DNA from 2 places in the Martelella soudanensis genome. Region 2 is predicted to be linked to the other one. Evidence: riboswitches for the same ligand, from Rfam matches in the RefSeq annotation. Region 2 holds a riboswitch; the other holds the start of a gene.
The links. A riboswitch is a leader RNA that binds a small molecule or an ion and turns the genes downstream of it on or off. The one in region 2 is predicted to bind S-adenosylmethionine.

Region 1 (5,199 bases), 2.4 Mb from region 2:
CGGCGCCGATGGCGGTGGCGCGGAAGGTGAAACTGCCGGTCTTGTTGATGGTGCCGCCGGTGACGCTGTCACCCTCGGTCTTCTTCACCGGAACCGGCTCGCCGGAGATCATCGATTCATCGACATGCGAGCCGCCCGAGACGACCTCGCCATCGACCGCGATCCGCTCGCCCGGGCGGACCACGACGATATCGCCATGCTTCACATCGGCAATCGGGATATCGAGGGTCGCGCCGTCGCGTTCCACCCGCGCCGTTTTCGGCTGCAGGCCCATCAGATGGGTGATCGCGGCGGAAGTGCGGCCCTTGGCCTTGGCCTCCAGATAGCGACCGAGCAGGATCAGCGTGACGATGACGGCGGCGCTTTCGAAATAGACCTGCGCGGCCCCTTGCGGGAAAAGCTGCGGCATGAAGGTCGCCAGCGTGGAATAGCCCCAGGCCGCGAGCGAGCCGATCATCACCAGCGCGTTCATGTCCGGCGACAGTCTTCTGAACGAGGCAGCACCCTGGCGGATGAAGCGGCGGCCGGGACCGAACACGACGATGGTCGCCAGCGCGAAATAGAGGATATGCAGAGGGAAGATGCCGACCGCGTTCATCAGGGCGTGGCCGAGCGGCGGGATCAGGTGAGACCCCATTTCCAGCACGAACAGCGGCAGGGTGAAGAGGAACGCCGCCAGAAAATCGCGCTTCAGCGCGGCCTGTTCCTTCGCCCTTATATCCGCATGCGTCTCGGTCTCGGCGGTGGTGTCGGTGATGCGGCGCGGGGTGTAGCCCGCCACCTCGATGGCGGCGGCAAGCGCTGTGATATCCGCCGCGGCCTTCACGGTCGCCCGCTCGCTTGCAAGGTTGACATGCGCCGAAACCACGCCCGGCACGGCCATCAGCGCGCGTTCGACATTGCCGACGCAGGAGGCGCAGTGCATGCCCTCGATGCCGAACTCGACGGTTTCGAGCGCCACGCCATAGCCGGCCTTCCCGATCGCCGCGACGACGTCGCCAGCGATCTTCGGATCGGCGAGCGTGACATCGGCCGTCTCGGTGGCGAGATTGACGGAAACCCCAGAGACGCCCTCCACCCGGCCCACGATCCGCTCGACGCTGCCCACACAGGAGGCACACGTCATGCCCGTCACCGGGAGGGTGATGTGGGTCGGCTTCTTTGCCGTCGAGATGGTCTGTTCCATGGTCGGTTTTCTTCCTGGCGGACGGTGGCCACTCGCTCCAAACAATCTCCCCCCTTTGAGGGGGAGATGCCCCGACAGGGGTAGAGAGGGGTGCAGCGACAACCGCAAATTCTGAGTACATTGAGAGGGTTCACCCCTCTCTGTCGCGTTCGCGACATCTCCCCCTCACGGGGGGAGATTGATGGCTGCGGCGCTTCAATTCAAAACAAGGGTCAGGCAATAAGCTGCCTCCCCCGGTCGTCTCACCCCTTCACGTCGTATCCCGAATCCTCGACGGCCTTGACCGCCTGTTCGCGCGTTGCCGGCGCGTTCAGGGAGAAGCGGGCCTCGTGCTTTTCAATACTGACGGCCACGTCGGAAATGCCCGGAACGGCGGAAAGCGCCTTCGTCACAGTCGTCACGCAGCCGCCGCAGCCCATGCCTTCGATTTTCAGGGTCTCGGTCATCGTCATTCTCCTTCTGGCTCCTTTTGGCATTCGTTGCAGCAGAGATGGGGCTTCCAGTGACTGGAAGGTCAAGAGCACCGTTGAAGATTTTTGCAAGTACTGCTTGAAAACCGACAGAAGCTCTGTCTTTGCTCATCGAAACCGCGTCAATGCCCGGAAGGAAACGATCATGGACCTGCATATCTGGCTGGCCTTCGCCGCCGCCTCGACCGCGCTTCTGCTGATCCCCGGGCCGACGGTGCTGCTGGTGCTGAGCTACGCATTGAGCCAGGGAAAGCGGGTGGCGCTGGCAACGGTCGCGGGCGTCGCGCTTGGCGATTTCATCGCCATGACCGCCTCGCTTGCGGGCCTCGGCGCGCTGGTGCTGGCGTCCGCGCAACTGTTCGTCGTGCTGAAATGGGTCGGCGCGGTCTATCTCGTCTATCTCGGCTTCAGGCTGTTCCGCAGCAAAGGGATCGGCGATGCCGTTCCATCGTCCGCCGCCGCCTCGCTTTCCCCCCGGCATGTCTTTCTGCATGCCCTGATGGTGACCGCGCTGAACCCGAAATCGATCGTGTTCTTCATCGCCTTCGTGCCGCAATTCGTGAAGCCGGAAGCGCCCCTCGTGCCGCAATTCGTCATCCTGATTTCGACCTTCGTCGGCCTCGCCGCGCTCAACACGCTCGCCTATGCGCTGCTTGCAGACAGGTTGCGGGAAAAACTCGCCTCCCCCGCCGTCAACGCTTTCCTGCCTCGCCTCGGTGGCGGCGCGCTGATGGCCATGGGCATCGCCACGGCGGCATGGCGGCGCTCGGCCGCGTGACCAGGAATATTGACGTTCGCCCTTTGCGGCGCTATCTACGGACTTCCTCGTGGTGATTTGGCCGGCCGGCTTGCAGCCACGTTAAACAAGTCGCTAAAGGGCCGAGCGAGCGGAAGCCCATTCGGACCGGCCTGCGATTTGGACGCGGCCGGTTTTCTGTTTGTACGGATGTGAACATGCCTATCAAGATTCCAGACACGTTGCCCGCCTATGAAACGCTGATTGCCGAAGGCGTGCGGGTCAAGACGGAAACGGTTGCGGAGCGGCAGGATATCCGCCCGCTCCACTTCGGGCTGCTCAATCTCATGCCGAACAAGATCAAGACCGAGTTGCAGTTCGCCCGCCTGCTCGGCGCCTCGCCGCTGCAGATCGAGCTGTCGCTGATCCGGGTCGGCGGCCACAAGGCCAAGAACACCCCGATCGAACACCTGCTGTCGTTCTACAACACCTGGGACGAGGTTTCGACACGCAAGTTCGACGGCTTCATCATCACCGGCGCGCCGATCGAGACGCTCGATTTCGAGGAAGTCACCTACTGGGACGAGTTGAAGACAATCCTCGACTGGACGACCACCAACTGCCATTCGACGATGAATATCTGCTGGGGCGCGATGGCGGCGGCCTACCACTTCCATGGAGTGCCGAAACATCTGCTCGACAAGAAGGCCTTCGGCATCTATCGCCACCGCAACCTGAAACCGGCGTCGATCTATCTCAACGGCTTTGCCGACGATTTCCAGGTCCCGGTATCCCGCTGGACGGAAGTGCGGCGCGACGAACTGGCGAACGCGCCCGGCATGGAGATCCTGATCGATTCCGACGAGGTCGGACCGTGCCTTGCCCAGGAGGAATTCGCCAACCGGCTCTACATGTTCAATCATATCGAATATGATTCGAACTCGCTCGGCGACGAGTACCGGCGCGACGTTACGGCCAATGTGCCGGTCGACCTGCCGCATAACTACTTCCCCGACGATGACCCCGACCGCATGCCGCAGAACCGCTGGCGCTCGCATGCCCATCTTCTGTTCGGCAACTGGATCAACGAGGTTTACCAGACCACGCCCTATCATCTGGAAGAAATCGGGACCGACCGGCAGAGCGCTTGAAGCGCTCTGCTTTCCGGCGCACTATCCGCGCCGCAATGACATTTCGCGGAGAAACACAATGAATACGCCCCAGGTCTTCGGAAAAACCCGCGACGGACAGGCGGTGCAACGGGTCACGATCTCCGGCGGCGGACTGACCGCCAATATCCTGAACTGGGGCGCGGTGGTGCAGGACCTGCGTCTTGAGGGACATCCTCACGCGCTGGTTCTGGGGTTTGAAACATTCGAGCATTATCTCGACTATTCGCCCTATTTCGGCGCCACGCCCGGACGCTCCTCCAACCGCATCGCCGATGGACGCTTCACCATCGACGGCACGGAATATCAGGTCGAATGCAATGAAAACGGCATCACCAATCTCCACGGCGGCAGCGACGGCACCGGCGTCAGCCTCTGGGAATTCGAGGAGATCGGCGATGACCGGGTGACGCTGAAGATCGTGGATCGCGACGGCCGGGGCGGCTTTCCCGGCAATTGCACGATCCGCGCCCATTTCCAGCTGAAATCGCGCGGCGTGTTCTCGGTGGTCTACGAGACCACCACCGACAAGCCGACGATCGCCAATATCTGCAATCACAGCTATTTCAATCTCGGCAACGGCACGGATACGCTGGAACACCAGCTCATGATCGCCGCCGAACATTACCTACCAACCGATGAGCGCCAGATCCCGACCGGCGCGATCGAACCGGTGGCGGGTACGCCATTCGATTTCCGCAAGCCCCAGCCGATGAAGCGGGATTATCCCAACAGCCGGCAGGTGCTGTTCGACCATAATTTCTGCCTGTCGTCGGAACGCATGGAAAAGCGCCCGGTGATCAGCGTGCGCGCGCCCTCCTCCGGCGTCACCATGGATGTGCTGACCACCGAGCCCGGCGTACAGTTCTACACCGCCTTCAAGCTGGACGAGACCCCGGAGGGGCTGAGCGGCTTTCCCTATGGACCGTTCGCCGGCTTCTGTCTCGAAACCCAGGTCTGGCCCGACGCCGTCAACCATCCGGGTTTTCCGAACGCCGTGCTGCGCCCGGGCGAAGTTCTTCGGCAGGAAACCGACTATGCCTTCCGCAAGAGCGAGGCGAAAAAGGGTCCGGAGTAAGGCCGGAGCGGCCGGATGTTTGTCGTTTCAAAACTGTTCTGGATGATATGCCAGCCGCTCGCCCTCGCATTCCTGACAATGCTGGTCGCGCTTGTCTGCCTCGTCTTTTCGCGGAGCGACGCAGCGGCGGCGTTTGCCGCGCTGGCGGTCGTCACGCTCGGCATCGCCTGTTTCACGAATATCGGGACAATGCTGATGGCGGGTCTCGAAAACCGGTTTGCCCGGCCGGCGCTCGAGACGCCGCCGGCCCTGGCGATCGTGCTCGGCGGCGGCATCAGCACCGACATTTCGGCGCGGCGCGGGACCTATGTCTTCTCCCGCGCGGCCGACCGCTATATCGAGGCGCTCAGGCTCGCGCGGCTTTATCCGCAGATGAAGATCCTGGTGACCGGCGGCGACAATGCACTCTCCGGCAATATCAATGGCGAGGCCGCTCCCGCCGCCCGGTTCTTCGCCGATCACGGCATTGCGGGAGAACGGCTGATTTATGAACCGCGCGCGCGCAACACGGCGGAAAACGCCAGCCTGACGGCGGCATTGTTGGAGAAGCATGACCTGGG
Region 2 (5,199 bases):
GCTTGGAGAGCTTCAGGCCCTGCGCCTGATAGTTTGAGCCGAGACCCGCGCCATAAAGGGTTTCGGGCATTTCCAGCATGTGCTCGTAGATCAGCCGGCCGACAATCTGGCCGTGTTCGAGGATGAACGGCACCTCGTGGCTGCGCACCTCCAGCACGGCGCGCGCGCCCCTGCCGCCGGCGCCTGCATGGCCGAATCCGGGATCGAAAAAGCCGGCATAATGCACCCGGAACTCGCCCACCAGCGGATCGAACGGAGTCATTTCGGCAGCACACAGCGGCGGCACGTGCACGGCCTCGCGCGAGACCAGAATGTAGAATTCGTCCGGATCGAGGATCAGTTCGCCCTTGCCGCGGCCCTGGATCGGTTCCCAGAAATCCAGAATGTCGTAGCCGGCCTTGCGGTCGACATCGATCACGCCGGTGTGGTGCTTGCCGCGATAACCGACCAGCCCCTCGCCCGCCAGATCGATCGACAGCGCGATCCCGCCGCCGGAGACATTCGGCATCTCGCTCGCCACCAGTGTCTCGCGCTCGTGAAGCGCCAGAAGCGCCTCCTCGGTCAGCACCGACTGGCCTGTGCGGAAGCGGATCTGCGACAACCGCGACCCCTGCCTGACGATCACCGGGAATGTGCGCGGCGAGATTTCGAGATAGAGCGGCCCCTCGTAACCCGCCGGAACGATGTCGAATTCCTGCGCGTAATCGGAAATCACCCGGGTGAAGATATCGAGCCGGCCGGTCGAGCTTTTCGGATTGGTCGAGGCCGACAGCCCGTCCGTCAGTTTCAGCGCCTCCATCAGTTCCACGATATAGACGCAACCGGTCTCCAGCACCGCGCCCTCGGAAAGGTCGATCTCGTGCAGGCTGAGGCGGGAAAGCTTGTCTTCGACCTTGTGACCGGGGCCCGGCAGGAAGCTCGCCCGCACCCGATAGGCCTTGGGTCCGAGCCTCAAGTCGAGGCTCGCCGGCTGGATCTGGTCGTGATCGCGCGGCACGGCTGCAATCAGATTGCCGCTCTCAAACAGGCTGGCGATCGCACGATCGGCCAGAATTCCGGGCTTTTGTGACATGTTTTGCTCCTGTCGCGCGACAAAACCAAGGTTTCAGAATTGACGCAAGCGGTTATAGGGATTATGCCGCCTTTATACCCGTGGTGATTTGGCCGGTCGGCTTGCAGCCACGTTAAACAACTAGCTAAAAGACCGGGTGAACCGGTCCCGCGCGACCGGTTTTTTTGTTTGGAGAGATTTGATGAAAAAGTCCTGGCGTCCTCAGACCAAGCTCGTTCACGGTGGCAGCCTCCGTTCGCAGTATGGCGAAATGTCGGAGGGCATCTTCCTCACGCAGGGCTTTCTCTACGAAAATTCCGCCGCCGCCGAGGCCCGCTTCAAGGGCGAGGAAGAAGGCTTCATCTATGCCCGTTACGGCAGCCCGACCAATGCGATGTTCGAGCAGCGCATGTGCGCGCTGGAAGGCGCGGAAGATGCCCGCGCCACCGCCTCCGGCATGGCCGCCGTTTCCGCCGCGATCCTGTGCCAGTTGAAGGCCGGCGACCATATCGTCGCCGCCCGCGCGCTGTTCGGCTCGTGTCGCTGGGTGGTCGAAACGCTGGCGCCGAAATACGGCATCGAATGCACGCTGGTGGATGGCCGCGACCTTGCCAACTGGGAAGCCGCGATCCGCCCCAATACCAAACTGTTCTTCCTTGAAAGCCCCACCAACCCGACGCTGGAAGTGGTCGATATCGCCGGCGTTGCAGCCCTTGCCAAACAGGCCGGCGCCCGCACCGTGGTCGACAACGTGTTTGCCACAGCACTTTACCAGAAGCCGCTGGAGCTTGGCGCCGACATCGTCGTCTATTCCGCGACCAAGCATATCGACGGCCAGGGCCGGGTCCTTGGCGGCGTAGTGCTGTCGTCGAAGGAATGGATCGAGGAAGAGCTTCAGGATTATTTCCGCCACACCGGCCCCGCGCTTTCGCCGTTCAATGCCTGGCTGCTTTTGAAGGGGCTGGAGACCTTCCCGCTCAGGGTGCGCCAGCAGACCGAGACCGCGGGCCGGATCGCCGATTTTCTGGCCGACCAGAAACAGGTGGCGCGCGTCATCTATCCGGGCCGCGCCGACCATCCCCAGGCCGATATCGTGAAGAAGCAGATGGCCGCCGGCTCCTCGCTGGTCGCCTTCGAACTGAAGGGCGGCAAGGATGCGGCCTTCGCGTTGCAGGACCGGCTGGATATCGTCTCGATCTCCAACAATCTCGGCGATGCCAAGAGCCTGATCACCCATCCGGCAACCACGACGCACAAGAACCTGGCGGAAGAAGCACGCCTGGAACTCGGCATTACCGGCGGCACGATCCGGTTCTCGGCCGGCATCGAGGATACCGACGATCTGATCGAGGATTTCGCCCAGGCCCTTGCGAAATTGCCAGCTTGAGCCACATTGCCCTGATGGGCGGTTGCGTGACCGCAGCCGCTCAAGGCTTTAGCCGGGGAGTATCAGTGGCCTACAGGGCAATCACCAACGATATCGAGGTCAGCGTCGGGCCAAGCTTCCTTGACGGCCACTCGATGCCGGAAGACAGGCACTTCGTCTGGGCCTACGAGATCGAGATCGTCAATCACCGCGACGAGCGCATCCAGATTCTGTCCCGCCACTGGACGATCACCAATGCAGAGGGGATTGTCGAGACCGTGTCGGGTTCCGGCGTCGCCGGCAAGCAGCCGATGATCGAGGCCGGAGCGCGCTACAGCTACCAGTCCGCGGCCCCTCTGGATACGCCCTCCGGCATCATGGTCGGCCACTACATCATCAAGACCGCCGACGACCGGCTCCTCAAGATCGACATCCCCGCCTTCTCCCTGGATTCGCCCTATGAGATACGAAGCCGGCATTGATTTTACGAGAAGGCTTTTCGTTTTCGCGAACAACCGCTGGGCCTAAAGCGACGGGCGCTTGACCGGAGAAGGAGACATAACGAACCATCCGTCGATGTGGAAGGACGGTTCAGGCTTATGACAAAGTGCTCCCCAAACTCGTCCGTCATGCCGGGCTCGACCCGGCATCTAGGGCCGCTTGTGGTGCATCTCAAAAAAGGGATTTTACGCGCAAGGTCTCTCTGCTCTGCTCATCGCAAGTGGCCCTGGATCCCGGCTCAAGGCCGGGATGACGGCGGAGAGGGAGGCGATGCCGCGAATACGCACGGTTTGTCAACAACCCGAACCACCCGTCGATGAGCAAGGGCGGATCGGGCCTGGTGCATCGCCCGATGCTCCAGATTCTTTATTTTGACGCGTCGGGCTAACGAAAAACCGGTAACCACTTTTTCGTCCGACGCTCTGGAGCCAGACAGAGGGGACTACTCCCGCGTCATCGCGTCCTCAAGGTCGTCGCCGTCATATTCCTGGCGTTCGATCTCGTGCTGCTCGCGGCGGAAGCGGTCGAAGACGTCCTGTGAAACGCGGCCGCGGATTGCCATCAGGAAGATCACGACCGCGAACAGGCCGACCAGCACCGAATCGAGCGGGTGCGGGATAACGCCGAGACCGCCGCCATAACCGCCGAGATAGGAGATGACGGTAAGGCCGGCCATATAGACGCCGAACCACACCGCGCTCATCGGCTCCAGATCCTCCCGGCCGATCACGGCGAAGCGCAGCAGGAACAGCACCGCGCCGACGGCAAGCAACGCCAGCAAAAGCCAGATCGTGCTCCAGCCGGACCAGTAGATCATCAGGCTCGCGATCACGAAGGCAAGGGCGCCGATGAAACCGGCGGCCGGCACCACGAAGGGGCGGTGCGCATTGGGCGCCAGATAGCGGAAGGCGACCATGGAAACCGGACCGGCGATGAACGACAATACGACCGCCGCGCTGTTCAGCGCGAGGATCTGCTGAAACGGCAGCACGATCAGCATGAACAGCGCCACAAAATAGTTCAGGATCAGCGCCCAGAGCGGAACGCCATATTCGTTGAGCTTGGCAAACAGGCGCGGAAACACGCCGTTGTTCGACATCGCCAGCGCCAGGCGCGCATTCGAACTGACCGAGACGAGGCCGCTGCCGGCGGGCGAAACCACGGCCGCGACATTCAGCATGCTGAGAAGCCACAAGACGCCGACAGAGGTCGCGAGCGCACCGAGCGGACCGAGCTCATGGGTCGATTCGATGGTCTGCCAGCCGCCCGAAAGCGAGGCCGGGTCGATGGCGCCGACGAAGGCGATCTGCAGGCCGACATAGACCGCAAGGCAGATCAGCACCGACAGGATCAGCGCCAGCGGGATAACCCTCTGGGTGTCGCGCACCTCGCCCGCAAGGTCGATCGCATGGCGGAAGCCGATGAAGGCAAAGACCACGCCGCCGGTGGAAACGGCAGCGAAAATGCCGGGAACGCCGAACGGCGCGAAACCGCCGGCGGACGTGAAGTTCGAGGGCTCGAACCGGGCCGCGACGATGACGACGATGAACACCACCGGCACAAACAGCTTGAACCATGTCATCGTGGTATTGATGCGGGCAAACCAGGCCACGCCGAAGACGTTGACGACGGTCAGCACCGCAAGAAACGCGGCCGCGGCGAGATAGCCGGAAATGGTCAATCCGCCGGCACTGTTGGTCAGCCACGGCAGATAGGAGGAGGCGTAGCCGAGCGAGGCCTTCACCTCGATCGGCGCGGTCGTGCAATAGCCGACCCACGCGCTCCAACCCATGGCAAGCGCCAGCAGCCGTCCGTGGGAAAATTGCGGGATACGGGCGATGCCGCCCGCGATCGGAAACAGCGTGGAATTTTCGGCATAGGTGAGTGCGATCAGCAGCATCGCCACCGCACCGATCAGCCAGGCAATGATGGAGGCAGGGCCCGCAAGCTGCGCCGTCTCAAGCGGAGCAAACAGCCAACCAGAGCCCAAAACACCGCCGACCGCGACGAAAGTCAGTCCGAGCAGCCCTATTTCGCGTCGCATTGCCATAGAAAATCCCCCTTAGCTCAATGCGCTTAAACGACTGCAGCCGACCACCCCTGCTGGCTTACTACAATGAATATGCAATTTTCAGCTTCAATTATTCCGACGGGCGCGAAACCGAGTCAATCGGTTTCGAGCCCGTCGCTTACATTCGTCGACGTTGCGTCCAAATTGCAACCCAGAACCCTGGAATGCCAGTCTTATGGACTGCGCCGGAACTGCTTCAGCCGTTGCTGG

Region 1: it holds a riboswitch for S-adenosylmethionine, as region 2 does, so the genes downstream of both, HQ843_RS12165 (homoserine O-succinyltransferase) here and HQ843_RS23910 (O-succinylhomoserine sulfhydrylase) in region 2, are expected to answer to the same signal.

What each region holds. Positions count from the first base shown of each region.
Region 1 covers NZ_CP054861.1:2,551,960-2,557,158, reverse strand. Annotated here, with positions in the region: gene HQ843_RS12180 (heavy metal translocating P-type ATPase) at 1-1,186, opposite strand, end outside; gene HQ843_RS12175 (heavy-metal-associated domain-containing protein) at 1,429-1,632, opposite strand; gene HQ843_RS12170 (LysE family translocator) at 1,802-2,434, shown strand; SAM riboswitch at 2,474-2,551, shown strand; gene HQ843_RS12165 (homoserine O-succinyltransferase) at 2,611-3,543, shown strand; gene HQ843_RS12160 (aldose epimerase family protein) at 3,602-4,639, shown strand; gene HQ843_RS12155 (YdcF family protein) at 4,655-5,199, shown strand, end outside.
Region 2 covers NZ_CP054861.1:4,997,918-5,003,116, forward strand. Annotated here, with positions in the region: gene HQ843_RS23905 (2'-deoxycytidine 5'-triphosphate deaminase) at 1-1,072, opposite strand, end outside; SAM riboswitch at 1,143-1,220, shown strand; gene HQ843_RS23910 (O-succinylhomoserine sulfhydrylase) at 1,254-2,438, shown strand; gene apaG (Co2+/Mg2+ efflux protein ApaG) at 2,504-2,899, shown strand; gene HQ843_RS23920 (APC family permease) at 3,361-4,968, opposite strand; gene HQ843_RS23925 (FMN-binding glutamate synthase family protein) at 5,186-5,199, opposite strand, start outside.